Regions from separate parts of the Geobacillus sp. CX412 genome, predicted to be linked through region 3. Evidence: predicted binding sites of a transcription regulator. Region 3 holds the regulator's gene; each other region holds the start of a gene.
What was found. The regulator Rex, encoded in region 3, represses fermentation and respiration genes when NADH is low (regulators of the CRP and FNR family bind a similar motif). The targets are predictions, from matches to a motif close to TTGTGAAATATTTCACAA.

Region 1 (8,136 bases), 250 kb from region 3:
ATTACAAACGCTCTTTTATTCGCAATCGCATTCACCCCATCGTGGAAATTCCCGAAACGATTTTCGTAGAAACGGATCAAAATGGTTTCAGTTCGCTCTTAGCCAAATCGTCATCAATGCCATCAAATATTCAAAAAACGTCAGCAACCAAATCGTGCTTTCTGCTGTTCAACGTGAAAACGAAGTGTTTTTGTCCGTTCAAGATTTTGGAGTCGGCATTCCAAAACAAGATATCGGACGCGTATTTGAACCTTTTTTCACTGGTATGAATGGGCGTAGGTTTCGCGAATCCACTGGAATGGGGTTATACCTTGTCAAACAAATTGTTGACCATCTTGGCCACGGAATTACCATTTCTGCTGAAGAAGGAAAAGGAACAACCGTCACGATCACTTTTTACAATGTGACAAAAATGTAAGAAAACAAGCAGACATTGTAAGAAAAATCGATATGTTCACATGTTCTCCCTCCGTATAATCGACAGTAGAAGAACATAAGGGAGGATTTTTTTTATGACGATCCTGCAAGCAAACTCGATTACGAAAATATATCGTTCTAGCCAATCGGCCGCGCACCGGGCGTTAGATAATTTCAGTTTATCGATTGAAAAAGGGGAATTTGTCGGAGTCATGGGGCCATCCGGAAGCGGAAAAACAACCTTGCTTAATATTTTGGCAACCATCGACCAGCCGACTACGGGAGAAGTGTTGGTAGAGGGGAAAAATCTATCGCAGCTTTCGAAAAAAGAGCTTGCTTTGTTTCGCAGACGAAAACTCGGCTTTGTATTCCAAGACTTCAACTTGCTAGACACGTTAACCATCGGAGAAAATATCATTCTTCCACTCACATTGGACAAAATTCCCGTTAAAGAAATGGAACAACGATTGCAAACAGTGGCTTCCACTTTAGGTATTGAAGGGATTCTCGATAAGCGGACATATGAAGTCTCAGGCGGACAGCAGCAGCGCGCTGCAATTGCACGGGCGATTATTCATGAACCGCTGCTCATTTTTGCCGATGAGCCGACCGGGAATCTGGACTCAAAATCTTCAAAAGATGTGATGGAAACATTAACAGCATTGCATCAGGAAAAGAACGTTTCCATCATGATGGTTACGCATGATCCTTTTGCAGCGAGCTATTGTGAGCGCATTATTTTCATCAAAGACGGCAAATGGTTCACAGAGATACGCAGAGGACATAACCGTCAGGCGTTTTTTCAAGATATTCTGGACATGCTGTCACTATTAGGAGGGAACGTCAATGACATTTCGACAATTCGCCCTTCATAATGTGAGACGTAACTTTAGCCGATATGCCGCCTACTTTTTGAGCAGCACTTTCGCCGTCACTGTCTTTTTTATGTACGCTGCATTTATTTTTCATCCTGATGTAGTGAATGGAACGATTCGTCCCTCAGTAAGAAGAGGAATCTTTGCCGCTGAGGTCATCGTCTTTCTTTTTTCTGTATTTTTCATTTTTTATTCGACAAGCTCGTTTTTAAAATTGCGTAAAAAAGATTTTGGCTTGCTGACGTTGCTCGGTATTACGCGCGGCCAGCTGAATAAATTAATCGTAATCGAAAACTCAATTATCGCCCTTCTTTCGATTGCAACAGGAATGGTGTTTGGCGCCTTATTGACAAAAATCTTTTTCATGATGTTTTCTGTTATGTTAGACTTGCCATCGCCGCTATCTTACTATATTGCTTGGAAAGCGGTCGCCACTACCGCCATCGTGTTTCTGGTGACATTTGAGGCAATTACGATCATGACGCTCATCACGATCCGTTCTTCGCAAATTATTGATTTATTAATGTCGGCGAAAAAGCCGAAAAAACCGCCTGTCTACTCGCTCTGGCTTTCGATGCTTGCGGTTATCTGCTTGGCGATTGGATACTATTTAGCCTATACCTCCAACATCATGCAAATGATGAAACGCGTCCTTCCAATTCTACTGCTCGTCATTATTGGAACGTACTTTCTATATACGCAATCGAGCATTGGGCTTTTGCGATACTATAAAAAGCAAAAGCACTCCTATTATCGCGGCACAAACTTAATTACCGCCGCAGAACTAACATATAAACTGAAAGATAACGCGAGAATTTTAAGCATGGTGACGATTTTAACGGCGGTGACCTTTACTTCTACCGGGGTGCTTGCCAACCTTTATTTTGGCAAAAAAGCAGAAGCAGAAGCGCGGTTCCCGCACGCGATTGCCCTTATATCAAAAAAAGAGCCAAAAGCTTTCGAAAACAAATTGCAAATACTAAAAAATGCTTTACATGATGAGCATATTTCTTTCACTAGTCATAAGGCCGCTTTCATCCGGGCGTATAATCCAAAGAAACCTAACGATCATGTAATGCAACATCTTGTTCTTATGCGTGTAACAGATTACAATCGATTCGCGGATTTGGCTGGTCAGCCGCATATATCGCTACCAGCAAATACAGCTGCCTATATGCAACCTACCCCTGACCAAGGGTACGAACCTATTAAAGGAAAACAAATTGCGATTGCCATAAAAAATAGTAATGAGACGATGGTGGTTCCATTGGCTAAATCGATTCCCCAGCCAGTCATCAATCCTTCGGGGGTTATCGGATATATGTTAGTTGTTCCTGATCATTTATATGATAAATTTCATCGTCTCGCGGCAGAAGAAACGATTCAATATTATGCTGGTATATCATATAAAAATTGGGAAGTAAAAACATCAGTAATCAAAAAACTGAACCGCTTGATTCAAAAAGATGATGTCGATTTGACCAATCGTTTAGAATTCTTTAACCGAATGAAACAAGTTTTCTCCTTAATGCTCTTTATTGGTTTTTTCGTCAGTGTCCTCTTCTTTTTAGCTGCTGACAGCATTTTATATTTTAAGCTTTATAACGATTTGGAACAGGACAGCAAGCAATACGAAGCGCTATCCAAACTCGGTTTGACATGGAAAGAAATGAAGCAAATTGCGGCAAAGCAAGTAGGGATTCTCTTTTTCATTCCGTTTGTCGTTGCCACCGTCCATGCCGGCTTTGCCTTTAAAATGCTGCAAAACATGGTCTCCGGCTCCGTCGTCAAAACGAGCGCGCTTGTCATTATCATCTTTTTCGTTGTTCAACTTGGTTACTATTTCTTGATTCGTTCGCTTTACACGAAAAAGGTGGAGCAAGTAATGTAAATTAAATGCGGCCTTTTCCCAGTACATAGATTCGGAAAAAGGCCGCAGAATATATCTTTTTTATCTATACACCGTGCTTAACTTAATAACAAGCTATAATTATCTACATTCCTATGATCGAAAGAACGTATGTCCATACTCCCACAAACAACAGCAGGATCAAGCTATAATAAATCGTCATTTTAAACAAGTTAGATTCTCTTCCAGTTTCTTGCACTGCAGCAGTTGCAATGGCGATGGATTGCGGAGAGATGAGTTTTCCCATCACTCCCCCGCTAGTATTGGCAGCAAGCAATAACGAAGAGCTTGTCCCTATTTGCGTTCCTGTAACCACTTGTAAATGGCCAAATAAAGCATTGTTGCTTACGACAGATCCTGTAATAAACACACCGAGCCATCCTAATAACGGGGAAACGAACGGAAATACATCCCCTGTCTTCGCTAATGCCAAACCAATCGTAGAGGATAAACCCGCATAGTTGGCTAAGTTGGCAAACCCCATGATAAAACAAATAGTCAATACAGGAATCGAAAGTTCTTTACATGTTTCTTTTAAACTTTGTATTCCCTCAGCGAACGTAATATTTTTGCTGAACATCACTGTCAACAGCACCGCTAATAAAATCGCTGTACCTGTTGCGGATACAAGATCCAGCTTAAATATAGCATCTAATGCAGCCTGTGCCGGTGCCACCGGAGGAGTTTTTACGACTTCCCCATGCAAAATGGCACTTTAAACAAAAGCGTAGTTTTATGCAGCGCTCCACCTTCAGCAAACAGTGCTTTAAAACCCGGCAGACTCCAGATAATAACGATTAACGTTAAAATATAAAAAGGAGACCACGCACTGATGATTTCTTTCAAACTGTATTTAGATTTTTCTACAGCTTCTTCATCCTGATTTACTCGATATATATGTGACGGCTGCCATTTTCTTAAGAAAATAGTTAATGCCCCCATACTGACAAGCGCCGCTAAAATGTTGGCCAATTCCGGACCGAGCACAATGATTGTCAATGTTTGCACAATGGTATAACTTCCGCTTACCACTAAAAGAGCAGGCAATGTTTCTTTAACGCCTTTCCATTTATCTAAAATAAACACTAATAAGAACGGAACGAAAAACGTGATCAATGGCAAAATCCAAGCAAGTGTACGAGATAGCTCAATCGGAGTTAAATCTCCCATTTGTGCTCCGACAATAACCGGAATCCCAATCGCTCCAAACGCGCCAGATGCAGCATTGGCAATTAAACAAAGAGCGGCGGCTTTTAATGGATGAAATCCTAATTCCGAAAGTAAAGCAGCCGAAATGGCAATCGGAACGCCGAATCCCGCAGCTCCTTCTAAAAATGCGTTAAAACTAAAACCGATGAGCAACAATTGAAGCCGCTGATCCTCAGAAATGTTTGCGATACTCCCACGGATCATATCAAACTTCCCTGTTTTCACAGCGATTTTATATAGCCAGACAGCCATGATCACAATATAGCCAATAGGCCATAAACCGTTTGCGATTCCATAGATGGAAGCAGCAATCGCCTTTGAAATCGGCATATGAAAAAACAAAACAGCTGTCACTAATCCAAAACAAAGAGTGAGAAAAGCGGCTTTTATTCCCTTCATTTTAAACACGGTTAAACATGATAAAAATAAAACAATTGGAAGCGCCGCAATGAGTGCAGAAAGATACGTATTATCGAAAGAATTGTAATGTTGTATCCACATGTTGCTCACCTTGTTATTATTCTAAGTCAGTATTTTATTACTTTACATCATTAAAATAACGTGAAAGAATGTCTTTTAATACAGTTACGCTATGATGAAATTGCTGTTGTTCTGTTTCATTTAACTTCAATTCCATTACCTCGCGAATACCGTTTCGGTTGATAATAGCAGGTACACCAATATAAACGTTTTGCTCATTATATTGACCATCTAGATAAGCAGAAACGGTTAAAATAGCATTTTCATTGTGCAAAATAGCACGTGTAATGCGGACGAGTCCCATCGCAATGCCGTAATAAGTTGCGCCTTTTTTCTCAATAACTTGATATGCCGCATCACGAACATTGACGAAGATATTTTCTAAATCCTCTTTTCTATAGCGATCGTTTTGCGACAATATTTGTTCGATTGGAACACTTCCAATTTCCGCATGGCTCCAAACAGGCAATTCTGTATCCCCATGCTCTCCGATAATATACGCGTGTACATTAGTCGGAGCTACTTGAAAGTATTCGCTTAGCAAAAAGCGGAATCTTGCCGTATCCAGAATCGTTCCCGAGCCTATCACCCGTTCTTTCGGTAACCCGCTGAATTTCCAAGTAGCATACGTTAAGATATCTACTGGATTCGTCGCGACAAGAAAGATTCCATCAAACCCTGATCTCATCACAGAATCGACAATCGTTTTAAAGATATTCATGTTTTTGTCAACAAGATCGAGCCTTGTTTCCCCTGGCTTTTGGTTAGCACCTGCACAAATAACCACCAAATCGGCATCTCGGCAATCTTGATAATCTCCATGCCATATATTCATTGGCTTCGGCGCGAATACTTTTCCATGATTTAAGTCCATCACGTCGCCCGCTGCCTTCTCTTTATTCACATCAATCAACACTAATTCATCCGCGATTCCTTGATTCATAAGGGCAAATGCATAGCTGGCCCCAACGAATCCTGTTCCTATAAGTGCCACTCGATTCATGCATTGTCTTTTCATAGTTGTCTGTCATCCTTTCCCAAAATTAGTTTGTGAAATTATTCACAAATATATTGTGCATTGTTTCACAAACTTTATCAAGTATCAACTAGTAAGAGAAATTTGTCTTTTTTGTTAACATTTTGGCCGCACAACAGTATTTTTGTATCACTACATTCAGTTCCTGCAAGCAATCCAATAAACGAAAAAAATGGTCTGTATATACTCATTTTCATAAAAAAAATAAGAGGGCAACCCCTTTAAGGAATTTTTACTTCCTTTCGGATTCTCCCTCTTTTTAATTCCCTGCACCTCGATATCGTTTTACCCCTGCGTTCCACAAAAACACGGCAATCGTAAAAAAGATGATTCCCATGACTGGAGTAAAAAACGCATATCCGTACCACTCTTTTTTGCCGAGAAAATAAGACGCCGGATACACGCCAACGAACGCAAACGGCAGAATCCACGTTAAAATATAGCGGATGATGCGGTGGTAAATATCAATCGGATAGCGCCCATAGTTGCTGATGTTGTACATCATCGGAATAATCGATGTACGAGCATCGGCCCAAAAACTAATCGTCGCCAATGACACAAATACTCCCGCGTAAATAAGCGCCCCACCTAGTACAAGCAAAATAAACATAAAAATATCATACCAATGCAACGAAAGATGCAAGCGCGCACCTGCATACACCATAATGATCATGCCTGTCACTCCGCCAAGAAGCGACTCTAACTCCATGCGTTCGAGAATAATTTGAAATAAGCTGTGAACCGGACGCGTCAACACACGGTCCATTTCTCCACGCACAATATAGCGCTCGTTAAAATCCCAAATGTTAAAAAACGCTCCGAACACCGCATATGGCACTAAGAAAAAGCCGTAAATAAACAAAATTTCCTCGCGCGTCCAGCCGTGCAATAACGTCGTATGTCCAAACACAACAAGAAGAAAAACAAGATTGACCGCCTGCGACATCAAATCAGAAATGAACTCGACAAGCAAATCAGCGCGATATTGCAACTTTGTTTTCATGTATTGCGCCATATACTGAAAAAAGATCGATACGTAAAACACGACTCACCCTCCTTGAATGACAAGCTGTTTTTTCGCCGCTCGCCACAATAGCTGAATCGGGATGAGCAACAGCACGCACCATGCAAACTGAAACAAAAGGCCGCGGATGATTTCTTGCCCTTGAAAGCTTTCTGTCACAATCATGCTTGGAATATAGCTAATTCCTTGAAATGGAAAGTATTTCATTGCCGCTTGCGCCCAATCCGGATAAAAGCTGATTGGCAAAATAAGTCCGGAAAACAAGTCGACCACAAACCGCTTTGCACGCAATAACCCTTCATTGTTAAGGGTAAAAAACGTGACAATGCCTGCAAGCAAATTCAACTCCGAATTAATAATAAAACTAAACATAATCGACAATGTGAAAAACATCCATGTATGAACATCGGTTGGAAAACGGAGGGGCAAAAATAAAGCGACAAAAAAAATTCCCGGAAGCGAAAGAAACAACAAACGAAAGATTCCTTCCCCTAATCCTTGCATCGTTTTCATTCCAAGATAACTGTAAGGACGAATAAGCTCTGTCGCCACTCTTCCTTCTCTAATCTCCATGGCGATTTCACGGTCGATATTATTGAAATAAAACGCCCGCGCCATCCATGAAATGGCAACATACGTTGTCATTTGCTCCATCGACATGCCTTGCATCGCCGATTTGCCGCCATAAATCGCCGACCAAAGAAAATAGTACGCCGCGATGTTAATAGCATAAATGAGAATACCTGTGTAATAATTCGTCCGGTAAGCAAGCATCATTAAAAAGCGGATGCGAATCATTTCGATATATTTATCCATGCACAACACCTTCTTCATAGATGTTGCGGATAATTTCTTCCGTAGAAATTTCATTAATGTTCATATCTTGAATCGAATAGCGGGAAACAACGCGGCTAATGACTTCAGGCAGAAGCGATGGCGCTATATTTGCTGTCCAGACGTTTGCTTGCTCCCCTTTTTTCCATGTTACTTGCAAACCATCGGTCAATTCCTTTAAAGCATCTAACGTAATTTCGCTTGCGAACGTAAATTGAATTTGTTTCCCTTCTCCCCAATTCTCTTTTAGCTTTTGCAGTGAGCCATCGTAAATGATTTTTCCTTCATCCAACATAATGACGCGTTCGCATAACGCTTCGATGTCGGAAATATCATGGGTCGTTAATAAAAT
Region 2 (8,136 bases), 130 kb from region 3:
TTCTTGGTTTTCAACGCCGACATCGTCCACTTGCCACAGTTGATTCCTCTTCTTGAGTTTCACCGCCAGCACGGTGGAATTGCCACCATTGCACTGACAGAAGTAGATGATCCTTCTTCATACGGAGTAGTTGAACAGGATGATACCGGACGGATCTTGCGTTTTATTGAGAAACCGCGCCCTGAAGAGGCACCGTCAAATCGAATCAACGCCGGCTTGTACATCCTCGAACCGGAGGTTATGCGTTATATTCCGGCGCAACGCGAGGTCTCGATTGAACGCGAAACGTTCCCGCGTTTGATTCAGGAAAACGCTGGAGTCTACGGTATGGTAAGCAGTGGCTACTGGCGCGACATGGGAACTCCGGCACGTTATCGCCAAGTTCATTGGGATGCGCTCGACCGACGTTTTCCTCTTTCCATGCAAGGGCGTCAGGTTCAGCCAGGTGTTTGGACAGGGGAAGGCGTCGAATTAGGTTCCGGCGTCCTCTTGGTGCCACCAGTATTAATTGGAAATAATGTGAAAGTAGGCGACCAAGCGGTGATTGGTCCATACGCGGTGATTGGTGATAACTGCTACATCGGTGCTCGCGTGCATTGTTCGAACTCCATCCTTTGGGATCGTTCAGTCGTACGCGATGGTAGCCGTCTCAGCAACAGCATTTTCGGGTATCGGACCGTGGCGCCTGCCGGCGAGGAGTTCAAAAATTCCATTATCAACCAACCTCAAGAGGTGATGCAGGCATGAAGCGGATCGCATACGTCAGCACATATCCACCGCGTCGTTGCGGCATTGCCACGTTCACCGAGCATCTTCTTGAGAGCGTGAGCGCCGCCGGCAAACGACGAGATGTCGATCCGGTGATTGTGCTCTATAACGAAAGCGATGACGATTCAGTGTACCGGAACAATCCGAAGTTTTGGCCGCTGGCAGCACAGGACCGAGCGGCTTACACGCGAATGGCGGAACGGGTTAATCTTAGCGATGTCTCAGTAGTGGTCTTGCAGCACGAGTTCGGTATTTTCGGAGGCGAAGCGGGTGAATACATACTGGACTTCGTCCGAGCCCTGAAAAAGCCGCTTGTCACGACGTTTCATACCATCTTTGCTGATCCTCAACCGCCTTATCGCCGTATTCAGCAAGAAATTGCCGATGCGAGCGACGCTATCGTGGTTATGAATCGTCAGGCGATTTCGTACCTGACACGAGCGTTTAACTTGCCGGAGAGTAAAATCTTCTACATTCCGCACGGTTCACCAAAGCCGCTCAGTGAGGAACGGGATCGCCTTCGCCGCCGCTTGGGCTTCGAAGGACGCAAGGTTATGTTCACTTTTGGATTGCTCAATCGCGGCAAGGGCATCGAGTCAGTGATCTCCGCCTTGCCGGGAGTCGTTCGCGAAGTGCCGGAGACGCTATATGTCATCGCCGGACAGACACACCCTGAAGTGAAAAAACGCGAAGGAGAAGCGTACCGCGAGGAGCTTCAGGAGATGATCCGTCGCCTCGGACTGGAGGAGAACGTACGAATGATCGACCGCTATTTTAGCGAGGAGGAACTCATCGCCTATTTGACGGCGTGTGATCTTTACGTCACTCCGTATCCGGGGATGCAGCAAATTACCAGCGGCACCTTGGCCTATGCGGTTGGCGTGGGCCGTCCGGTTCTCTCGACGCCATATGAACATGCCCGCGACCTGTTGCGCGGATGCGAGGAACTGTTGCTGCCGTACGGCGACACTGAAGCCTGGGAGCGGCAGTTGCGGCGGCTGTTGGCCGATGATGCGGCTTTGCGGCAGTGGGAAGAGCGGATTCGGAAGATTGGTGAAACGACGCACTGGCCTCGTGTAGGCGAGCAACACCTGCAACTGTTTGCAAAGCTCTGCAGTGAAACGGACGGTGATGAAAAAGCCAAAGAGCGATTGGAAGGAGAGGTGAATCCCGTTGCCTCTGTCAGTCGTTAAGTTCGATCATTTAGAACGCATGACTGACGACACGGGGCTGCTTGAGCATAGCTTGGGGCGCATTCCGCGCCGACGCGAGGGATACTCAACCGATGACAATGCGCGTGCCATCTGGGTGTGCATGGAGTGGCTTGATTTATTTGGAGACGATGAGTCCAAGGAGCAAAACAGGCTATATCGGCTGTTGGATCGATACTTGGCCTTCTTGCTCTGGGCGCAGAGGGAGGACGGCTGGTTCCAGAATAACTTTCATTTTGACCGGACGCCGGAATCAGAATCACGCTCAGACGACTGCCTAGGCCGATCACTCTGGGCTGCGGCAGTGGCGTACGTAAATCTCGATGATGAGGCCCGGAGATGTGTGGCCGCCGAGATCCTGGGCCGGGCGCTTTCGGCCAGCCGCGGGTTGCGGTTTTTGCGCGGTCAGGCATGGGCTCTTGCGACTTGTTGCCTGCTATTGTCTAAGCGGAGAGACGGTTTGGATTTGCCTTCTGGTGTGACCGAGGCTGATCTCATCAATCTGGCGGACGTATTTGAGCGGAGTTTGCTCGACGCTTACCACATGAACAGAACGGATGACTGGCGTTGGTATGAGCCGCAAATCACCTACGCCAATGGGCTGTTGCCGTGGGCGTTGTTTGTGGCCTATCGGTATCGCGGCCGCGTTGAGACGCTGCAGGTAGCTAAAGAAAGCCTCGACTTCCTGCTGGATAAGATGAGCGGCCAGGGAGGCGTCATCCGTCCTATCGGCAATCGCGGTTGGTGCAGCCGCAACGGACGCGCTGACTGGGATCAGCAACCCGTTGATGTGATGAAACTGGCCTTGGCTGCCCGCGAGGCCTATCGGGTATTGGGAGACGACACGTACCGAGAAGTCGTTCGTCGCTGCCGCGATTGGTTTTATGGCGATAACGACCTCGGTGTTCCCCTCGCCGATCTGAGCGATGGGAGCTGCTGTGACGGCCTAAATTCGGATGGGCCGAATCCGAATCGAGGGGCTGAGTCGACACTTTCCTATTTATTGACGGAAGCTATGGCAAATTCCTTGCAATTGGAGGTGGCTTTCAATGAGTCTTTCGATGGAACAACGATCCGTTCTACCGAAGCACGTGTTTAAAGAGTACGATATTCGCGGACGCGCAGGAGAGGAGCTCGACGAGAATTTTGCCTATTTGTTAGGATTGGCGTTTGCGGAAATGGTACGGCAAGCCGGTGAGGAGAAAGTGGTGGTTGGCCACGACAACCGCATCTCTTCACCTGCATTACACCGTGCGCTGATTGCGGGGCTTAGCCAGGCGTCGTGTCGGGTGATTGACATCGGTCAGGTGACGACCCCGATGTTCTACTACAGCCTCGAGTACACTAATGTGCCGTGCGGCATGATCATCACCGCAAGCCACAATCCAGGCGACGAAAACGGTTTTAAGATTGCAATGAATAAGACTACCATTTATGGCGAGCGCATTCAGGAATTGCGGCGGACGATGGAGCGGATTCTCCACTCACAAGGGATCAGCCGCATCGACACGTGGAAGGAAGGATATGTGGAGACGCTTGACATCGAACCGGCCTATCTGAAAATGCTGCAAGACAAGATCCAGCTGGGATCGCGCAAGCTCAAGGTAGTGGTCGATTGCGGCAACGGGACCCCTTCGGCGATTGCGCCGAAAGCCTTGGAGGCATGGGGCTGCGAGGTCATACCTTTGTATTGCGAATCCGATCCGACATTCCCTAATCACCATCCAGATCCGGTGGTACCGGAGAATCTGAAGGATTTAATTGACGTGGTGCGACGGGAAAAGGCGGATCTCGGTGTGGCATTCGATGGCGACGGTGACCGATTGGGAGTCGTCGACGAGGCAGGAAACATCCTCTGGGGCGACCAATTGATGATTTTATTCTGGCGTGAGATTCTCCGTCGCTATCCAGGGGCCGAAGCGCCGGTTGAGGTCAAGTGTTCGCAGGCGTTGGTCGAGGAAATCGAACGGCTTGGCGGCAAACCGTTCTTCCATCGCACTGGCCATTCACATATTAAGGCGACACTGCGCAGCCGGCCAGAGATTCCGTTTGCAGGAGAAATGTCCGGACATCTGTTCTTCAATGACGAGTTCTACGGCTATGATGACGCCTTGTACGCGGCGGGGCGGTTGTTGCGTATACTCTCCAATGATGACCGCAAGCTGTCGCAGCTATTTGCCGACGTCCCACGGTATCATGCCACTCCGGAGACGCGCGTGCCTTGTCCGGAAGAGCAGAAGGCGGAAGCCATCGCCGCGGTCAAACAGCGGTTTGCAAGCAGTCATAAGGTCGTAGACGTGGACGGCGCCCGCATCCAGTTCAAAGACGGTTGGGGATTGGTGCGTCCGTCGAATACGCAGCCTATCCTTGTTCTGCGCGCCGAAGCCAAGTCGCCGGAGACATTGGCCGATATCAAACAGCAGCTGGCTGACGTACTCAGCAAGCCGCCGCTTAACTTGACTATTCCATGGTGATGTGGAGCACGATTGAAATCGGATCACCGATTATCGGCGCTGTCCCGAACAGCGTAGACTGTTCGGGACGGTGCCGTTTTCCTTTTTTGCAGTTATGTCGTGTCACTTATTGACCATAAAAAGTGAAAGACTGATTAACGATGTGGTGATGAAACAGCCGCAGGAGAAAGAGCTAGCGGAGGAAATATAGGTGGTGGACGCAGATTTTAAATCATTGCGGGCTCTACACAGTGGATCGCGGATAGGGATCATGAAAGAAAAGAAAAAGTTCACGAGGAGCGTGAACTTTTTCCTTTTTCAACACTTTGGAGAGGCATCCTTATTATGAGGATGTCTCCCTTTTGTGTCGACTAGGTCATGGGCTATTTATTAACTGATTCCAATACCTGCACTTGCAAAACCTGTAAGGGCGCCGATATTAATTAGAGTAGATCCAGATGTCCTTAAAGAAAAAACCAGTAATAGTTTATCACCCGCAGCTACTGGAAGTGACGCCGCAGCAGTATTAGCAGCAGTATTGCCAACGGAAACTATAGGGCCGAAGTTTGGTGCTAAATCTACAAAAACGCCTGTTGGAGTAAAGGAGTTGCTTAGTGCAGATGCCCTCCATAATTCTGCTCTGACTGTTCCAGCTGTAGCTAAAGTTACACCTACTGTAGCGCTAAAGAATACAGATATGGATGTGACTGTTCCGGCACGAGGAACCACAAATGCGAAGTCAGGAATGTTTATGGCGGCGGTGCCTAGATTTAGTGTTCCTGCACTAAGGTCAACAGTTGGCGCAGAACTTCCGAATCCAAGGATAGATCCAGTACTAACTACTACACCTAAAACATCAGTTGTAGACAGTGCAACAGGAGTTAGTCCAGATGCATACGGAATAATAAGCACCAGCCCCTGGAGGTCCTGGAGGTCCCGGAGGTCCCGGAGGTCCTTGCGTTGCAGGTCCATTCACTGTCACTACTTGCCCATTAATACAACCACATCTTATCTTTGGCTTATGGTGATCTTTACATTTTTCTTCCCAATCTTTTGACATATGTTTCACCTCTTTTAATTAAGATTCGATATTAATATATGAGCAGGATAATAAGTTTGATTAGACAAGTTGTAGGTTAAGTGTTTGTATTTCCAAAATTAGGCTATTGAATATTCGGAGATGAGATAGCCAAAAGGAGGCATTCCCTCTTTCTCTTGTAGATTTTTTCAGTTCAGAATGTTCATTGATGTTCCAGCTAGCCATGCTGTTTTTGAATGTTTGCATTTACGTTGTTCATATGATGATTAAATCGATTTACTATAAAAATATTTGCCGCCATGGTTGGGAGTAAGAAAAAATAAGTTTTATTCAAACATTTGTCACAAATTTGGAAGTGTAAGCGTTACAAGAAAAAAATTAAATAAAAGTTCACAAGCGTTTGTTCTATCGTCGTTTACAATATATACGTGAAAATAATCACAAATAAATATATAAAAATAATATTTACCTCACTAGATTGGTCACCAAAGAAAGGATGAATCTATCTTGGAGTCATTATCGATTAGTGGAATAGTTATTCGATTTTTATTAGGGGGAGGCGCGGTCGTCGCTTCTACCATTATCTCGAGAAAATTAGGGCCGAAAATAGGAGGAATTTTTGCTGCCTTTCCCGCTGTATTTTTAGCAGCATTACTGACACTTCGGCTCGATGCAAAGGGCAGTGAATTAGTGGAAAAGTCGATTGTTCTATCTCAAGGAGCCGTTGTTGGGATGTTCATCAATATTATGTGTGCAATAGGGGCCGTTTACTTTTGTACTAAGCAAGGTTGGAAACGTGGGCTTACACAATCAATAGCTGGGTGGTTTCTCGTTTCCATCCTTTTTGCTGTCATTTCAGGATATTTTTAATTAAAGGTGATTGTATGGATAGACGTGATTTATTTTTCCGTTTTTTATTCGGCGGATCAGCCGTTGTGTTAAGTTATGTAACGGCAAAACTATTACCATGGAAAGTTATCGGGGGAATTTTTGCCGCATTTCCAGCCGTTATGGTTGTTGCTGTGATGATGGTTGGCATGAAGAAAGGTTCTAAAGAAGCAGCGAAAACTGCGCAAGGGTCTGTTTATGGGATGATTGGTGGTTTCATTTGTGTGTTAACGGTTTTATTTTCTCTACAATTTACACAAAATTGGTGGGAAGTTTTATCTTTGGGTTGATTACATGGTTTGCAAGTTCATTATTCCTTGTATACATGCGGGATCATAAAAAAGAAAATAGAGCATCAAATATCAAATTGGAACATTGATAAAGAGGTGGCAGACCGAAAAACAATGGAGCCATGAGTAACGAATACAGAAGCCTGGCATGATACGAACGTGCCGGGCCTTTTATATGTTATGAAAGATTGAATTAATAGAATCGTAAACAATAGATGGAAAATGGTAGAGGTTGTTTGCCTGTTAACTGATGGTTTTGATCAATCGGCATTTCAAGACTAAAAAATTATTAACAGATCGACTTATGATATTGAACATATGAAAATAGGACTATATAGTTGAATTATCTATCCTTATTTTCCTAAACTTGACTTCGCTTTACTTATACGTAAATAATAGATAAGGATGACAATATTACAAGTAAGTGAGTTGAGGAGGAATTGAATATTAAAGATTTTTTGCAGCATGTTCAAGATGCATATGCAGCACTCACGGAGTTAAGCATTATTATGCTTGATTTACAGCATCAACCTGTTACAAAAGTCTCAAATATAACGGAATTAGCGGAGCTTGTACTTTTTTCTCCAGATAAGCCGTTTCCTCCTTCATGTTTTCCGAATGACTATACCGAATGGCAACGTCCGATGGTTGTTCAGACAGGGTATTGGGGAGTAAAGGCAATTGTCGCACCTGTACTAGTGGAACAAAAAGTCGAGTATTGGATTTGGGCAGGTGCGTTTATTGAAGAAGAGACAAAACCGATGATCAAGGAGCAGTGTTTTCGTTTCCCTGACTCACAAATATGGCTTCAAGCCATTGAACAAACAAAAGAGCAAACGATATCGGCGGTGGAAAAAAAGTTAAATGATATTGAAAAAATGGCAACAATATGTGGCGAGTTTATTAGCAATAATAGACAAAAACAACATTACGAACAGTACTTCTATTTATTAGATACGGCAGTGGATCGTGCGCAACAGTTTTCTTTGCATATGGACGATTTTTACATATGTTTCAAAAGATAGACTCTGATATAGATTTTTCATTGTATATAAAACGGCAAAATCGCGAATGGGTTGTTGCACACGCTGTGGGAGAAAAGGCAGAACAGCTTTGGAATCAGCAGATAAAGACCGCTTTTCCTCCACTATCAAACTCCCTATTTCATTCGCACAATGTTGTTTGTGTTGAAAATGCCGCGCTTGACCCACGTTTTGCTTTTTTCGTGAAAAATGGAATAAAACCGAGTACTGTTGTGATATATCCGATTTTGCACAACGATGAAGTAGAAGGCTGGATTGTGATCGGCAGTCAAACAAAACGTTCATTACCGAAAGAGGCAGTCCAAATCGGCGCTATTCTCATGAAATATTGGCAATTACATTCCAAATATGAATTAGCTTACATAAAAATGGATCGACATTTCATGAGATTATCGATGTTAATAGAAATTGGCCGGGCAATGAATGTTGTAAAAGATACCGATG
Region 3 (8,136 bases):
TACTTTTACGATTGTGAAGGAATATAAAGGGCGTCTCCCCCTTTATCATATGGATGTGTATCGTTTAGAAGATACAATGGAGGATCTCGGTTTTGACGAATATTTTCATGGTGATGGTGTCACTGTCATCGAATGGGCACATCTTATCGAACCACAGCTACCACCGGAAAGATTGAACATTTATCTGTTTCACCATGGGAATGATGAGCGAAAATTAGTGATTGAACCAATCGGAGAACGATATGAACAGTTATGTAAGGGGATTTTAGAGTCATGAAAATATTAGCGATTGATACATCAAATGTGGTAATGGGAGTCGCATTAGTGGAAGACGATATCGTAAAAGGAGAAATAGTGACAAATATAAAGAAAGACCATTCCACGCGCGTAATGCCGGCAATCCAGTCTTTATTGAAAGATTGCGGTGTATCTCCCAGTGAACTAGAGTTAATTGTTGTTGCGAGAGGGCCCGGGTCTTATACGGGAGTGCGCATCGGAGTAACGATTGCAAAAACATTAGCATGGGCATTAAAGATCCCGATTGTAGGAGTATCTAGCCTTGAAGTGTTAGCAGCGAACGGAAGGTATTTTTCGGGTGTTATCGCTCCGTTTTTTGATGCGAGAAGAGGTCAAATTTATACAGGATTATATCGCTATAACGGCGTACAACTAGAGTGTATAGAAAGTGACCGAATCGTTTTGGCCGATGAATGGGCGCACAAACTGCAGGAAAGACAGGAGAAAGTGTTATTTATCGGAGCCGATATCGCCTTATATAAAGAAACGTTTCAGCAACAACTTGGCGATTTTGCGGAATTTGCGCCGTCTTCGTTACAATTGCCTCGCCCAGGTGAGTTAGCGCTGCTTGGAAAAAATAAAGAAAAAGAGAATACTCATACTTTTGTGCCTAATTACGTTCGCCTTGCCGAGGCAGAAGCAAAATGGCTTGCCAAGCAAAAAGGGGAAAACAAATATGGGGATGAAAATTCGATTTCGCTCAATGACCTTAAATGATATTGATGCAGTATTGCAAGTGGAGCATGCTTCTTTTACGTCTCCTTGGAGCAGAGAAGCATTTTATAATGAGCTTGTTTATAATCGTTATGCCAAATATATCGTAATGGAACATAACGGCCGCATCATTGGCTATGCGGGAATGTGGGTCGTCATTGATGAAGCGCATATTACAAATGTAGCTGTATTGCCTGAATATCGCGGCAAAAAATTAGGGGAAGCGCTAATGCGCAAATTAATGGAAACAGCAAAGCAACTTGGGGCTGTCACCATGACATTAGAAGTTCGTGTTTCTAATCATGTAGCCCAATCTTTATATCGAAAATTAGGATTTCTTAATGGCGGTATCCGCAGACATTATTATCCAGATAATTTAGAAGATGCTCTTGTAATGTGGGTGAAATTATCATGAATCATGACATATATGTTCTTGGAATTGAAACGAGCTGCGATGAAACCGCGGCGGCAGTTGTGAAAAATGGAACGGAAATTTTGTCTAATATTGTGGCTTCCCAAATGGAAAGCCATAAACGATTTGGCGGAGTCGTACCAGAAATCGCCTCGCGCCACCATGTCGAGCAGATTACGCTCGTTATTGAAGAAGCGATGCGTAAGGCGGATGTTTCGTTTCAACAGTTGAGTGCTATTGCAGTGACGCAAGGTCCAGGATTAGTCGGCGCTCTTTTGATTGGTGTGAACGCGGCGAAAGCGTTAGCGTTTGCCCATGGTCTTCCGCTTGTAGGCGTTCATCATATCGCTGGGCATATTTACGCGAATCGGCTTGTTACGGAAATGAAATTTCCGTTGTTATCTCTTGTGGTTTCAGGAGGACATACGGAACTTGTGTACATGGAGGGGCATGGCAAGTTTCAAGTCATCGGCGAAACGAGAGACGATGCGGCGGGAGAAGCGTATGACAAGGTGGCGAGGGCATTAAACCTTCCTTATCCGGGCGGACCGCATATTGACCGTCTTGCACAGGAAGGAAAGGTGACCATTGATTTGCCTCGTGCATGGCTGGAAGAAGGGTCATATGATTTTAGCTTCAGCGGGTTGAAATCGGCGGTATTAAACACGCTTCATAACGCGAATCAGCGTGGAGAAATCATCGACCCGAAAGATATGGCAGCCAGCTTTCAAGCGAGCGTAATCGATGTGCTTGTGACCAAAACCGTCAACGCAGCAAAAGAATATAATGTCCGTCAAGTGCTGCTTGCGGGCGGAGTCGCCGCAAACAGAGGATTACGAGCGGAGTTGGAGCGAAAAATGGCTGAATTAGACCATATCGAATTGGTTATTCCGCCTTTATCGCTTTGTACCGACAATGCGGCGATGATTGCGGCGGCAGGAACTGTTTTATTCGCACAAGGAAAACTTGCCGACATGGCATTGAACGCAGATCCAAGTTTAGAACTAGATTAAACGAAAAGGACTTCTTTCAAGATATGTCTTGAAGGAAGTTCTTTTTTTATATAAAAATGTGTAACTTTTTTCGTTGAACGGAGTGAAAGGAAGAGAGATAAAGTATCTTTGAACAGATTAGCTATGAGCGTTTTACATGGTGGAAAAAGGAAAAACCAATTTTTTATTAAAAAAATAATCATGTGAATATATTTATCCACAAATTGTGGATATTGTGGAAAAAGAGAAAGAATCTTATTTTATTAGGGATGAAATAACCACAAATTTTTTCATATAAAAACGGCTTTTTTTGTGGATAATGTGGAAAAATCCGTGAATAACTTAAATTGTGGGAAAAAAATTGGGGATAAGTTTGTGGGTATGTGACTAACTAAAAAACATCCACGGGTATGCACAACCGTGGATGTTTTTTCGCAATTATTATTGTAATGTATGAAGTGTTTCCCATTCTTCTAGTAATTTTTCTAATTTTCCCTTCATTTCGTCACTCTCTTTTGTTAATTTTTGTACTTTCTCATGGTCTTGATAAATTTCTGGATCGCATAATTGTTCGTCGATGTATGCGATTTGCTGTTCTAATTCGCTAATTTCTGTTTCAATTTCTTCAATGCGCCGCTTGCGCTGTCGTTCTAGTTTTTTCGCCTCTTTTTCCTGTTCGTAGCTAAGTTTCGATGATGCCTCTTCATGAGAACGGCCTGTTTGTTTCTCGGAAGCGAGACGTTCTAGCTCCAGCATTTCCGCCTTTTTTGCGACATAGTAGTCATAATCGCCTAAATACTCGGTAATTCCGTCACTAGAAAGCTCATATACTTTCGTGGCAATTCGATTAATAAAATAGCGGTCGTGAGAAACGAATAAAATAGTTCCGGGATATTCGATTAAGGCGTTTTCGAGCACTTCTTTACTGTCTAAATCAAGATGGTTTGTCGGTTCGTCTAAAATAAGGAAATTGGCTTTTTGCATCATTAGTTTGGCAAGCGCCAGTCTCGCTTTTTCACCGCCGCTTAAGGCCGATACAGGTTTTAATACATCGTCTCCAGAGAATAAGAAGCTTCCGAGCACGGTGCGGATTTCTTTTTCCGTTTTGTCAGGGTATTCATCCCAAAGTTCATCGAGCACGCGCTTATTCGAGGACAAATCAGCCTGGTTTTGGTCGTAATAGCCGATTTGCACGTTCGAACCGTAACGGAAATGTCCTGATTGCAGCGGAAGTTTGTTTACAATCGCTTTTAACAACGTTGACTTTCCGATTCCGTTCGGTCCGACCAAGGCGATGCTTTCACCGCGCGTGATGCGGAAACGAATGTTGCGAATGAGCGGCTTGTTCTCATCATATCCGACTGCGACATCTTCAGCGATTAATACGTCATTTCCGCTTTGCCGTTCGATGTCAAAAGAAAAGGAAGCAACTTTTTCGTCTCCTGCTGGTTTTTCCATTCTCTCCATTTTTTCTAACTGTTTTCTCCGGCTTTGTGCACGTCTTGTTGTGGAGGCACGGGCAATATTGCGTTGAATAAAGTCTTGGAGTTTTGCGATTTCTTCTTGTTGTTTTTCATACAGTTTTCGTTCTCGTTCATATTCGGCTGCTTTTTGTTCTAAGTAACGGCTGTAATTTCCTGTGTATCGTTTCAATGTTGTCCGTGACAGCTCATATACTTGGGTGACAACTTTATCGAGAAAGTAGCGGTCGTGGGATACGATAAGAATAGCGCCAGGATATGTTTGCAAGTATTGTTCGAGCCATGTTAATGTTTCAAGGTCTAAATGGTTTGTCGGTTCGTCCAAAATAAGCAAATCAGGCTTCATTAAAAGCAGTTTTCCAAGCGCCAGACGAGTTCGTTGTCCGCCGCTTAACGATTGAACGGGAGTCGTCATATAGTCATATTTCGCAAATTGTAAGCCGTGTAAAATCGAACGAATATCCGCTTCGTATTGATAACCGCCTTGTTCTTTATAGCGTTCTTGCAATGCATCATAATCTTTTAATAATTTTTCATAGCGGGAAGAATCGGCGATTAGATCAGGGTCTCCCATTTGCAGCTCCATCTGGCGAAGTTGTTTTTCTATTGTTTTTAGAGGAGCAAATACTGTCATCATTTCTTCCCAAATGGATAAAGAGGAGTGTAGACCGCTATCTTGAGCAAGATATCCGATCGATACTTCTTTTGGTTTGATGATTTCTCCACTATCGTAAGACATCTCACCAGCAATAATTTTTAATAGTGTCGATTTTCCTGCTCCGTTTCTTCCGACGAGCGCAATTCTATCTTTGGATTGTATTTCTAATTTTATATTCGATAAAATAAGGTCAGCACCGAAATATTTTGTTAGTTGATTGACTTGTAAAATAATCATTGTTGTTCACCTCTCGTTTAACAATAATAGTGTAGCGTAATTTGTTTTCTTATCGCAATAAAACAAAACGATAAAAGACAGATGTCTAAAATAGTGTATAGTTTATAAATGGGGGAGATATGTGTGTCATCATTTACGCATTTTAATGAACAAGGCCGTGCAAAAATGGTCGATATTACGGAAAAAGAGGATACCATTCGAGTAGCGGTAGCACAAACGAGCGTGACCGTAAATAAAGAAATTTACGAGAAAATGACAAATCGCATGATTGAAAAAGGGGATGTGCTTGCTGTTGCGCAAGTAGCCGGCATTATGGCCGCAAAAAAAACGTCTGATTTAATTCCAATGTGCCACCCTCTTATGTTAAAAGGTGTCGACATCCAATTTGCATGGCATGTCGAGGAAGAAAAAGCGCTTTACCAATTACTGATCACCGTAACGGTAAAAACAAAAGGAAGTACAGGTGTGGAGATGGAAGCGCTGACGGCTGCTTCTGTTTGTGCACTGACCGTGTATGATATGTGTAAGGCGCTAGACAAAGGGATGGTGATTGGCCCAACCTATTTAGTGGAAAAATCAGGTGGGAAATCAGGCCATTATCAACGAGAAAACAGTAGTGTTGGGGGATTTGCGAATGAACAATGAACAACCAAAAATTCCGCAAGCAACTGCAAAACGTTTGCCACTATATTACCGCTTTTTGAAAAATTTACATGCTTCAGGAAAACAACGAGTTTCTTCTGCGGAATTAAGTGAGGCAGTAAAAGTTGATCCCGCGACCATTCGCCGTGATTTTTCCTATTTCGGTGCGCTTGGCAAAAAAGGATACGGATATAATGTCAATTATTTATTATCTTTTTTTCGCAAGACGCTTGATCAAGATGAAATTACCGAAGTGGCGTTATTTGGAGTCGGGAACTTAGGGACAGCGTTTTTAAATTATAATTTTACAAAAAATAATAATACAAAAATTGTGATGGCATTTGATGTCGATCAAAAGAAAGTAGGAAAAGAAGTTGGCGGTGTGCCAGTATATCATTTGGATGAATTGGAAAATCGCCTTCACGAAGGAATTCCTGTTGCGATTTTGACCGTACCGGCTCCTGCCGCTCAATGGATTACGGACCGTCTCGTTCAAAAAGGGATTAAAGGAATTTTAAACTTTACACCCGCTCGATTGAACGTACCGAAACATATTCGTGTCCATCATATTGATTTAGCGGTTGAATTGCAATCATTAGTCTATTTCTTAAAAAATTATCCGGCCGATAAAGGAGAGAATGAAAAGTGAAATATTTGTTAATTGTGCTTGTTATTTTATTATTGTTTGGAACGAAAAAACTTCCGGAGCTGGGCAAATCGCTCGGTCAATCGCTGCGGGAATTTAAGGATGCCACTAAAGGATTAACAGACGAGGATGAAAAAAAGCCAGACCAATTATGATTTGTTAGGATGATTGAAGTATGGACGATAAAGAAATGTCGGTGTACGAACACCTGGGAGAATTACGAAAGCGACTTATTATTGTTCTTGCGTTTTTTGTCATTGCCCTTATTGCTAGTTTCTTTTTCGTGGAGCCCGTCATTTTATATTTGCAGCGAACGGACGAAGCGAAGGAATTAACGATGAACGCCTTTCGTTTAACAGATCCAATAAAAATTTATGTTCAATTTGCGTTTGTTCTTGCGTTTGTTCTTACCGCGCCAGTTCTGCTTTATCAAATTTGGGCGTTTGTCAGTCCTGGGCTGTATGAAAAGGAACGAAGAGTCACGTTAAGCTACATTCCGATTTCGATCTTTCTCTTTTTAGCTGGCATTAGTTTTGCGTATTTCATCTTATTTCCTTTCGTCGTTCGTTTTATGCAAAATTTAGCGTCCCGTCTCGGCATTCATCAGGTGATAGGGATTAATGAATACTTTGAATTTTTGCTTCACCTGATCTTGCCATTTGGAATTGTATTTCAGCTTCCGGTAGTTGTAATGTTTTTAACAAGGCTTGGCTTGATTACACCGATGTTGTTAGTAAAAGTGCGCAAATATGCATATTTAGTTTTATTGATTTTGGCGGCAATCATTACTCCGCCGGATGTGCTGTCACAAATCATTGTTATGATTCCTCTTTCGGTTTTATACGAAATTAGCATTTGGATTTCGAAAATAGCTTATCGCAAAGCGCTATTGGCGCAGACGGAACAAGAAAACCTCCCGTGAATGCGGCGGGAGGTTCATTTTTTAAAGTAAAGTACTAACAGACGTATCGCAGTTCCAAAATCAAGCGTAGCTATTATCGCAAGAACGATCGTGAAAAAATTCCAAATGGTTTCATCCGCACTTTGAATCGACAAGTAAGTGAATAAGATGCCCATAAGAAAATAGAAAAAAGCGAATTGTAATGGTGACCTTTTCATCGTACTAAAAGCCTCCAATAATGAGTTGTATCTGTTCTGTTTGCCGCATCATTTTTTCTATCTCATCCGCAAATATCGTTTGTATTAATACGACGAACGTATTCATAGTGACGTGGGCAAAAATCGGAACGAAAATACGCTTTGTTTTCGCGTAAAGAAACGCGAAGGTAAATCCCATTGTCGCATACAGCAGCAGGTGTTCGAACTCCATATGGACAACCGCAAATAAAAGAGAACTAACTAGTGCGGAAATGAAGAAATTATATTTTTGATATAGTGTTCCGAAAATAATTTTGCGAAAAATAATTTCTTCTAAAATCGGTCCGATGATAGAAGTAACGACCATCAATAAGGGGGTGACTCGAATAATCTCGACAATTCGTTTTGTATTTTCTGAACCGGGCTCGATGCCGAGCAAGCGCCATTCAATATTGGCGGCAATGCTTTGGGCAAACAAGGCTAAAAAGACGCCGCCAATGGCCCACATCCATGCTGCAGATAACGGAACGCTATAACGGGTGTGCCGCTGTTTTATATCTTCACGCAAGAAAAAGAGAATGATGAGAAAGGCGATGGAAAAGCTGATAACCGCCCAATAGCCAGAGGCGATCTCTGTTGCCACAAAGTCATTTTTTGCGTGTTTTCCAACACCGAGAAAATGCAACAATGGGACCCCTGCAATACCTGATAGCTGCATGATGACATACGTAATAATGACATACCAGTAGCGTCGTTTCAATGAAACTTACCCCTTTGCCGATAAAATAATATAGTGATACTTCCCGTATTGTAGCACATCTTCTATAAAAAATGACAAAAAAAGAATGGATTGTTGTTTAGGTTTGTGGAAATGTGAAATAATTAAAAAGGGCAGGAAACGAGAAAAAACATATTATTTTTTGGTGTTTCCCACTTGCAAAAAAAAGAGAAGTTCATTA
Region 4 (8,136 bases), 510 kb from region 3:
TATTACCGCCTTATTGCTGTTTGGCATCTGGCCGTTTACCCGTCTTGTCCATGTTTGGAGCGTTCCGCTGACGTATTTAAATAGACATTATGTTGTATATCGCCGCATGCGTGCAAAGAAGATTTAAAAACACCCTCCTTTTCCATTCGAAAAGGAGGGGTGTTTTTATTCAATGCGACAAATATCCACCGGACAGTTTTCGCATTGAATTTCCTTCTTTAAATAGTCGAGGTCATGGATCGTAATTTTTCCTTTTTTAATGGAAAGAACACCTTGCTGCTTTAACACGTTCAACATGCGGTTGACGCTTTCGCGGGTGGTGCCGCAAAAGTTGGCTAAATCTTGGTTTTTCAGCGTTAAGTCGATGAGGATGCTTCCATTATCCAGCGTAACGCCATAGCTGTTGCACATGCGGATGAGCGTGGAATAGAGCGCTCCTTTTTTGCCGTGCATAATTAAATCGCGAAATTTCGTTTGTGTCCGCCGCGCATGCATGCTGACCCATTGCATATATTCATAAGTAAGTGAAGGGTTGGTGAGGAGCTCTCGTTCTAAATCATCTTTTTTAATGACTGCCACTTCACCATCTTCGATTACTTTTGCTGTTAACAAATAGCGAGGTTCTGCTGTAAACAATGTTAGCTCGCCGATAATTTCCCCAGAGCCGCAGATGCGGAAACACATCTCTTTTCCGTCAGCGCAAATTTTGCTCATTTGCACTTTACCTGAAAGAATAAGATATAGTTCATCAGCATCCATTCCTTCTTGGAATAAAAATGTTCCTTTTCGTATTTTGACTGTATGTTTCGCAGAACGGAGTAATTCACGCAAATGGCTAAAGTGATCATGGTTGTGCAACGTTTTTGCTGCAAGCATTTTTTTCACCTCAATGGTTTGTTGTTACTTCCATTGTAGGAAACAAGGGGTTGTTTTTGTTGTGAAGAAAATCACATTTTGTTGTATTTGTGATCATTGTCACAATGATGTCACAAAATATTTTTTGAAACCGTTTTCATGATTGTTATATTAAAATGTGAGTAACGTCACAACATTTCTCTTATCTTTCTTGTATAGTAAATGGGAAAATGTCATAGTGTTGTTGAAAGAGGTTTTTAACATAACTGGATTTTGTTGTCGATAAAAGCGGCATTCATCTCCAGAGTCATTGTGGTTCTCCTTGGAACTGTTATCGCGAAATGGATGGCACGCCACCGGTTTAAAGGGAAAATCGTAATAGAAACGGTGCTGAGGCTTCCACTTGTGCTTCCGCCATCGGTCATTGTTTTTTTTCTGTTTGGAAAAAACAGCGGTATTTACATGGTTAATTATGTGCGACAAACTTTAAGTTCAATTGAAAGGAGGAGGCGGTATGGGAAAAGGTCAATCGGTGATTGTAGACCAGTGGAACCGTCCGCTTCGCGATTTGCGCATTTCAGTAATAGACCAGTGCAATTTCCGATGCGTATATTGCATGCCGGCAGAAATATTCGGACCGAATTTCCGTTTTTTGCGTGAAGACGAATTATTAACGATCGAGGAAATGGTGCTGCTTGCGGAAAGTTTTGCGGAACTTGGGGTGGAAAAAATTCGCATCACCGGGGGAGAACCGCTGTTAAGACGCGACTTAGACTTATTAGTAGAACGGCTGGCGCACATTTCCGGCATTCGCGATATCGCTCTTACTACGAATGGGATTCATTTAGTGAAATGGGCAAAACGTTTGAAAGAAGCGGGGCTAAAGCGCGTCAATGTCAGTCTGGACGCGTTAGATGACGAGGTATTTAAAAAGATGAACGGGGTTGGCGTCGGGGTCAAACCGGTGTTAAAAGGGATTGAAGCAGCGCGGGAAGCCGGGCTTGGCGTCAAAGTGAACATGGTCGTCAAAAAGGGAATGAACGACTCGCAAATCATTCCGATGGCAAACTATTTTAAAGAACGAGGTATTACCCTCCGCTTTATTGAATATATGGACGTCGGCACGACAAACGGCTGGGATTTTTCCCATGTGGTAACGAAAAAAGAAATGTATGAACGCCTGCAGCAAATGCATCCGCTTGAGCCGGTGGAAAAAGCCTACTTCGGCGAGGTGGCAAGCCGCTACCGCTATGTTGGCACGAACGTGGAAGTCGGCTTTATCGCTTCGGTGACCGAATCGTTTTGCCAAAGCTGCACCCGGGCGCGCATTTCCGCCGATGGCACGCTATATACGTGCTTGTTTGCTGCAAGCGGCGTTTCGTTAAAAGAAAAACTGCGTTCCGGGGCCGATAAAGAAGAAATAAAGAAAATGATTGCATCGACATGGAACATGCGGACAGACCGCTACTCGGATGAACGAACGGAGCAAACAGCAAAAACGCGGAAAAAAATTGAAATGTCTTATATTGGCGGATAAACAAACCGGACTTGCTCGTTATGTGGAGCAGTCCGGTTGTTGTTTATTGGGATGCTTCTGTTTCATGAAGAACACGCGGAAATAAAATGTTATTTTCCAAATGGATATGTTCCAATAAATCTTCTTCTAGCGCTTCTAATCGGTTGTAGACAAGACGGTACGTCCGGCATGCATCTTCTGGCGGGGTGAAGTCATTTGTAATCTCACGAATCGTTTTGATGATATCGCCAGCAACATCATGTTCATTGATAAGTTCGCGAATTGCTTGTTTCATCGTTTCTCTGTTTTCTGGAGTCGGAGTTTCTTCAAATTGTAAAATAAGCGGGAAAGCATGAGTTTCTTCTTTGATCGTATGCTGCTCGAGTTCTGTTTTCAGCTCGTTAAACAACTTATGAATTTGTGCTAGATGCGGGTGATGCGCCCCATGAACGCGAAGCACTTTTGTTACGTAAGGGCTAAGATTAGGCAATTCTTCCGCCAGGTAACGGTGATGTTTTTGGATAATATGGTCGATCAGTTCACTATAAGAAGCTTCCGACCAATTTTTTTCATCTTTTTCAAGCGATTGTGCATAAAGAGTATTTAATTGTTCTAATATCGCTTTGCCATCTAAGTTTCGTTCTTGTATCGCTTCTTTTAACGGACGCTGTCCACCGCAGCAAAAATCAATTTTGTATGCTTTGAAAATATCGCTTGCTTTTGGAAACTGTGCTACGATATCACCGATGATCGATTGTTCTGTAAACCGTTTTTCCATGATCGGCCCCCCATTTTTTATAAATCGTTACAATCCAAGTATATTTCCTTTTCTATTTCTATGTCGTGATGCATATCACACATATATTTATGAATAGATTTTGAACAAATCATGTTGAACTGCAAAGGAAGCCAGAAAATGTGATTAATCTCACAAATGGATTTTTTTCGTTTCCGTACAATAGAAAACAAGATGGATTACAAACTTAATCTTCTGCAAGAAGCAGGACTTTCAAGTTTAACTTATATAGTTGAAAAAATGAATAGAAAGATTGATAATATCAATACATTTGGAATAAGGATGCATAAATGGAAACCAATATACAGAAAGAGGGATAAAATCATGGAAGAAAGACGAACTCTTATTCCGGTAACAGAGGCAATCCAAAAAGTCATGAAGTATGCAGGAACAGGAGAAGTGGAAACGGTTTTATTAGAAGAGGCATATGGACGGTATTTGGCGGAAGAATTGCGCGCTGACCATGACGTTCCGCCGTTTGACCGGTCACCATATGACGGTTTTGCGATACGCGCTGTTGATTCCGCAAAAGCAAAGCTTGACAATCCCGTAGAATTTGAAGTGATTGAAACGATTGGAGCGGGACAAGTAGCGTCGAAGACCGTTCAACCATTTCAAGCGGTGCGCATTATGACGGGGGCGCAAATTCCAGATGGATGCGATGCGGTTGTCATGCTGGAATTAGCGAAACAATATGAGAGAGACGGAAAAACATATATGTCGATCAAACGTTCCTTTCAACCGGAAGATAACATTTCGTTCCAAGGAGAAGATGCGAAAAAAGGAGAGGTGCTCGTCCCAAAGGGAACGTTTATTAATCCAGGAGTGCAAGCATTGTTAGCGACATTCGGGTATGCTCGGGTGAAAGTCGCGAGAAAACCGCGAATTGGCATTTTCGCGACAGGCAGCGAGCTTTTGGACGTATCTGAGCCGCTCGTTCCCGGAAAAATTCGCAACAGCAACGCCTATATGATTCAGGCGCAAGTAGTACGCAGCGGCGCGGAGCCAGTTTATTTTGGAAAATTAGCCGATGATGTGGATACATGTTTTACAGCAATACAAAAGGCGCTGCCACAAGTTGATTTTCTCATCACAACGGGCGGCGTTTCGGTTGGGGATTACGATTATTTGCCGGCCATTTATGAACGCCTTGGGGCAGAAGTGTTATTTAATAAAGTCGCGATGCGTCCGGGAAGCGTGACGACGGTTGCGCAGCTCAATGGAAAACTGTTGTTTGGTCTATCTGGCAACCCTTCGGCATGTTACGTTGGATATGAGTTGTTTGTACGTCCGGCCGTACGGACGCGGCTATTTTCGCCAAAACCGTATTTACGGAAAGCGAAAGCAACGTTGATGGCAGACTTTCCAAAACCGAATCCGTTTACCCGGTTCGTTAGAAGTTATGCAGCGATCGAAGATGGTCGGTTAACGGTGTCGCCTGTTGGGATGGATAAATCGAATATTGTCACATCGTTGGCAAAAGCAAATGCCCTGATGGTGCTGCCTGGAGGGACGCGAGGATTTGCAAAAGGGGATACCGTCGATGTATGGCTGCTAGAAGATGAGGAAGGAAGTGACATATGAACGTTTGGCAAGTGGTTGGCTATAAAAATAGTGGCAAAACGACGCTTATTGAAAAATGGATAAAAATCGCGGCAGCAGAAGGATATCGTGTCGGAACAGTGAAACATCATGGACACGGCGGTTATCCTGAAAGAAACGATTCCTATACGGATTCAAAGCGCCACGAGCAGGCGGGAGCAGTTGCCGTTTCAGTGGAAGGCGGCGGTTTGCTCGAGCTTCACGCATGGCAGCCTGCATGGCCGCTAGCGCAAATTTTATCATTATATGAACTTTTGCCGCTTGATTTCGTGCTTGTCGAAGGCTACAAACATGAATCATATAAAAAGGTTGTGATGCTGCGAAACGAGGACGATTGGGATTCGCTGTCACAGTTGTCTAATATTATTGCCGTTATTACGTGGGAATCTTCTTCGCGGCTATCTTTCATTCCATATCCTTTATTTTTCATCAATGATGAGGAAAGTTATTTACATTGGTTAATGAATGAGGTGAGAAAAAACGAATGAAGGAACGCCTTTTTATGATTACGGACAAGCCGATTTCCATTGAGAATGTGGTAAAAAAAGTAATGCGCCCCGAAGCCGGAGCGGTGACCACGTTCATGGGAACGGTGCGCGAATGGACAAACGGAAAGCGGACCTTATTTTTACAATACGAAGCGTACGTATCGATGGCGGAAAAAATGCTAGAACAAATCGGGGAGGAGATTCGAGAAAAATGGCCAGAAACGAAAGTGGCGATTACGCACCGAATCGGCAGGCTGGATATCGGCGATATCGCTGTCGCCATCGCCGTTTCGTCGCCGCACCGCAACGACGCGTATGAGGCAAACCGATATGCGATTGAGCGCATTAAACAAATTGTTCCGATTTGGAAAAAAGAACATTGGGAAGATGGAATGGAATGGGTTGGCAATCAATTAGGGACGAAAGCGTATCCAACAGGAAAGCCGGAAGGAGAGGATTTACAATGATCACACTTCTCTTTTTTGCGCATTTACAGGAAGCAATTGGAGAGGAGCGTATGGTGCTTCCTGACGTGCCCAAAACGGTAAATGCATTAAAGCAGGAAGTAGAAAAGCGTTATGACATTGATCTGAAACAAGTGATGGTCGCGGTGAATGAGGAATATGCCCGCGATGATCAAACACTTCAGCCAGGTGATATCGTTGCCTTTATTCCACCGGTAAGCGGAGGATGAGATCTATGAAAAACCGACAAAAACAAAAGTGGATTGTTCCGAAACAACATGGCGCATGGGCAATGCTGATCATTCCGTTTGTATTAGGCGCATATGCAGGCGGATTGACATGGCTTCATCTGCCGTTATTTGTAGGATGGTTTTTCTTATACTTGGCGACATATCCGTTGTTGATGGCGGTAAAATCAAAACGTAAACAAGAGTATATGGGGGCGTTTTACCGCTACACTGCCATTGTCGCAGTGATGCTTGGTATTTGTTTATGGTATGTTCCATCTTTGTTTTATTTTGGAATGGCGATGATTCCGTTCTTTCTAGTTAATCTTTATTATGCAAAACGGAAGCAGGAACGAGCCTTTTGGAATGATGTTGCGGCAATCGCTGCTTTTTGCGTTGGAGGTCTTGCCAGCTATTATGTTGGACGCGGGGAATTAACGATAGAAGCGTTTGAACTAGCTGCTTTTTGTTTTCTCTTTTTCCTCGGAAGTACCTTTTACGTAAAAACAATGATTCGCGAAAAGAAAAACCCGATGTATAAATGGTTGTCATGGGGATACCATGGAATATTAATGATCGCGCTCGTTGTCATCGGGTACCCGTTATTTGTTCTTGCCTATGTGCCAAGTGTTGTTCGGGCTGTTTATTTATATGGAAAATCGCTGCCGATTATGAAATTAGGAATATTAGAAATTGCCAACGCCGCTTATTTTCTTATTGCCATGATCGTCCTTTACTCATAAAAAAACGAGGTGTGTAAGTGAACGCACCTCGTTTTTTTATTTAGTGTGTCCGATGATGTACAGGTGTCCGAGTATAATACACTTTTTCCATGAAACAAATATTGTGTTTTGCGGAAATAGTTATAAAAACGATTAAAAAATATTTAGAAAATAATTAAATATACATTTGATTTTATTTTTATACAGTATTATAATGGTAATTACATGAAAGATAATTCGTTCAAGGAGGCTTGTCATGAATATTGCAATCATTGGTGCGACCGGGTATGGCGGTGTAGAATTATTAAGATTTTTACAGCATCATCCACATGTTCATCACTGTTCGCTTTATTCTTCTTCACAAGACGGCATCCATTTTTCCGAAAGCTTCCCGCATGTTGGCGAAATAGAGGGAGCGATTCTTCAGAAAATCGATGTCGAACAAATGGCAGATGAATGCGAGGTCGTCTTTTTTGCTACTCCGCCAGGCGTTTCTAGCACACTTGCACCAACGTTGATTGATAAAGGAGTTAAAGTGATTGACTTATCCGGCGATTTTCGCTTGAAAGATAGATCGGTATATGAAATGTGGTATAAGCGACAAACGGCTTCCGATCACTATTTGCAACAGGCGGTATACGGATTAACGGAATGGAATAAAGAGGACATTCAAAAGGCGCAGCTTCTTTCCAATCCGGGATGCTATCCGACCGCTGCGCTGCTCGGGTTGGCCCCGCTTGTCAAAGAGCGGTTGATTGAAGAAGATTCTATTATTGTTGACGCAAAATCCGGGGTGTCGGGAGCAGGACGGAAAGCTTCGCTGAATACCCATTTTTCAGAAGTCAATGAAAATGTCAAAATTTACAAAGTAAATTCTCACCAACATATTCCAGAAATCGAACAAATGCTAAAAGCTTGGAATGAACGCATTCAGCCGATTACGTTTAGCACGCATTTAATTCCGATGACAAGGGGAATTATGGCAACGATTTATGCGAAAGCAAAGAAAGAGCTGTTGTTAGAGACGTTGCTAGATTTATATAAAACAAGTTATGAAGATTCGAAATTTGTCCGCGTTCGCAAGCCTGGACAATTCCCAGCCACAAAAGAAGTGTATGGCTCCAACTATTGCGATATCGGAGTTGCTTATGACGAACGTACGGGAAGAGTTACCGTTGTTTCCGTCATCGACAATCTTGTCAAAGGAGCGGCAGGACAGGCGATTCAAAACTTGAACGTGATGATGGGCTGGGATGAAGAAAGCGGGCTTATGTTAGCACCGATTTATCCATAAGGAAGGAGATCAAACGATGGTGATCGCAAAGCAAGAAAAGCATGGAACGAAAATTTCTTATATTGCGGAAGGAACGGTCGTAACTCCAAAAGGATTTAAAGCGGCAGGCGTGCATGCCGGTTTGCGTTACGCGAAAAAAGATTTGGGCGTTATCGTATGCGATGTGCCAGCA

Region 1: the regulator Rex is predicted to act here: its motif matches at 5,939-5,956, upstream of NXM86_RS15625 (L-lactate dehydrogenase).
Region 2: the regulator Rex is predicted to act here: its motif matches at 5,898-5,915, upstream of NXM86_RS16190 (DUF3147 family protein).
Region 4: the regulator Rex is predicted to act here: its motif matches at 3,288-3,305, upstream of ric (iron-sulfur cluster repair di-iron protein).

What each region holds. Positions count from the first base shown of each region.
Region 1 is NZ_CP103461.1:2,975,616-2,983,751, forward strand. It holds gene NXM86_RS15605 (ATP-binding protein) at 122-418, shown strand; gene NXM86_RS15610 (ABC transporter ATP-binding protein) at 513-1,292, shown strand; gene NXM86_RS15615 (FtsX-like permease family protein) at 1,264-3,183, shown strand; partial or broken gene NXM86_RS15620 (L-lactate permease) at 3,287-4,911, opposite strand; gene NXM86_RS15625 (L-lactate dehydrogenase) at 4,949-5,908, opposite strand; gene NXM86_RS15630 (ABC transporter permease) at 6,186-6,971, opposite strand; gene NXM86_RS15635 (ABC transporter permease) at 6,975-7,766, opposite strand; gene NXM86_RS15640 (ABC transporter ATP-binding protein) at 7,759-8,136, opposite strand, start outside.
Region 2 is NZ_CP103461.1:3,094,648-3,102,783, reverse strand. It holds gene NXM86_RS16215 (nucleotidyltransferase family protein) at 1-747, shown strand, start outside; gene NXM86_RS16210 (glycosyltransferase family 4 protein) at 744-1,961, shown strand; gene NXM86_RS16205 (glycosyl transferase) at 1,942-3,078, shown strand; gene NXM86_RS16200 (phosphomannomutase/phosphoglucomutase) at 3,029-4,453, shown strand; gene NXM86_RS16195 (exosporium glycoprotein BclB-related protein) at 4,823-5,344, opposite strand; gene NXM86_RS16190 (DUF3147 family protein) at 5,979-6,341, shown strand; gene NXM86_RS16185 (DUF3147 family protein) at 6,356-6,649, shown strand; gene NXM86_RS16180 (PocR ligand-binding domain-containing protein) at 7,090-7,674, shown strand; gene NXM86_RS16175 (response regulator transcription factor) at 7,659-8,136, shown strand, end outside.
Region 3 is NZ_CP103461.1:3,220,890-3,229,025, reverse strand. It holds gene tsaE (tRNA (adenosine(37)-N6)-threonylcarbamoyltransferase complex ATPase subunit type 1 TsaE) at 1-277, shown strand, start outside; gene tsaB (tRNA (adenosine(37)-N6)-threonylcarbamoyltransferase complex dimerization subunit type 1 TsaB) at 274-1,014, shown strand; gene rimI (ribosomal protein S18-alanine N-acetyltransferase) at 974-1,426, shown strand; gene tsaD (tRNA (adenosine(37)-N6)-threonylcarbamoyltransferase complex transferase subunit TsaD) at 1,423-2,436, shown strand; gene NXM86_RS16745 (ABC-F family ATP-binding cassette domain-containing protein) at 2,857-4,791, opposite strand; gene moaC (cyclic pyranopterin monophosphate synthase MoaC) at 4,915-5,436, shown strand; gene NXM86_RS16735 (redox-sensing transcriptional repressor Rex) at 5,426-6,082, shown strand; gene NXM86_RS16730 (twin-arginine translocase TatA/TatE family subunit) at 6,079-6,234, shown strand; gene tatC (twin-arginine translocase subunit TatC) at 6,255-7,001, shown strand; gene NXM86_RS16720 (YdiK family protein) at 7,016-7,156, opposite strand; gene NXM86_RS16715 (CPBP family intramembrane glutamic endopeptidase) at 7,203-7,937, opposite strand.
Region 4 is NZ_CP103461.1:2,712,431-2,720,566, reverse strand. It holds gene narI (respiratory nitrate reductase subunit gamma) at 1-127, shown strand, start outside; gene NXM86_RS14225 (Crp/Fnr family transcriptional regulator) at 166-876, opposite strand; gene moaA (GTP 3',8-cyclase MoaA) at 1,370-2,392, shown strand; gene ric (iron-sulfur cluster repair di-iron protein) at 2,436-3,149, opposite strand; gene NXM86_RS14210 (molybdopterin molybdotransferase MoeA) at 3,492-4,751, shown strand; gene mobB (molybdopterin-guanine dinucleotide biosynthesis protein B) at 4,748-5,257, shown strand; gene NXM86_RS14200 (molybdenum cofactor biosynthesis protein MoaE) at 5,254-5,724, shown strand; gene moaD (molybdopterin converting factor subunit 1) at 5,721-5,951, shown strand; gene NXM86_RS14190 (YwiC-like family protein) at 5,957-6,691, shown strand; gene argC (N-acetyl-gamma-glutamyl-phosphate reductase) at 6,927-7,964, shown strand; gene argJ (bifunctional ornithine acetyltransferase/N-acetylglutamate synthase) at 7,981-8,136, shown strand, end outside.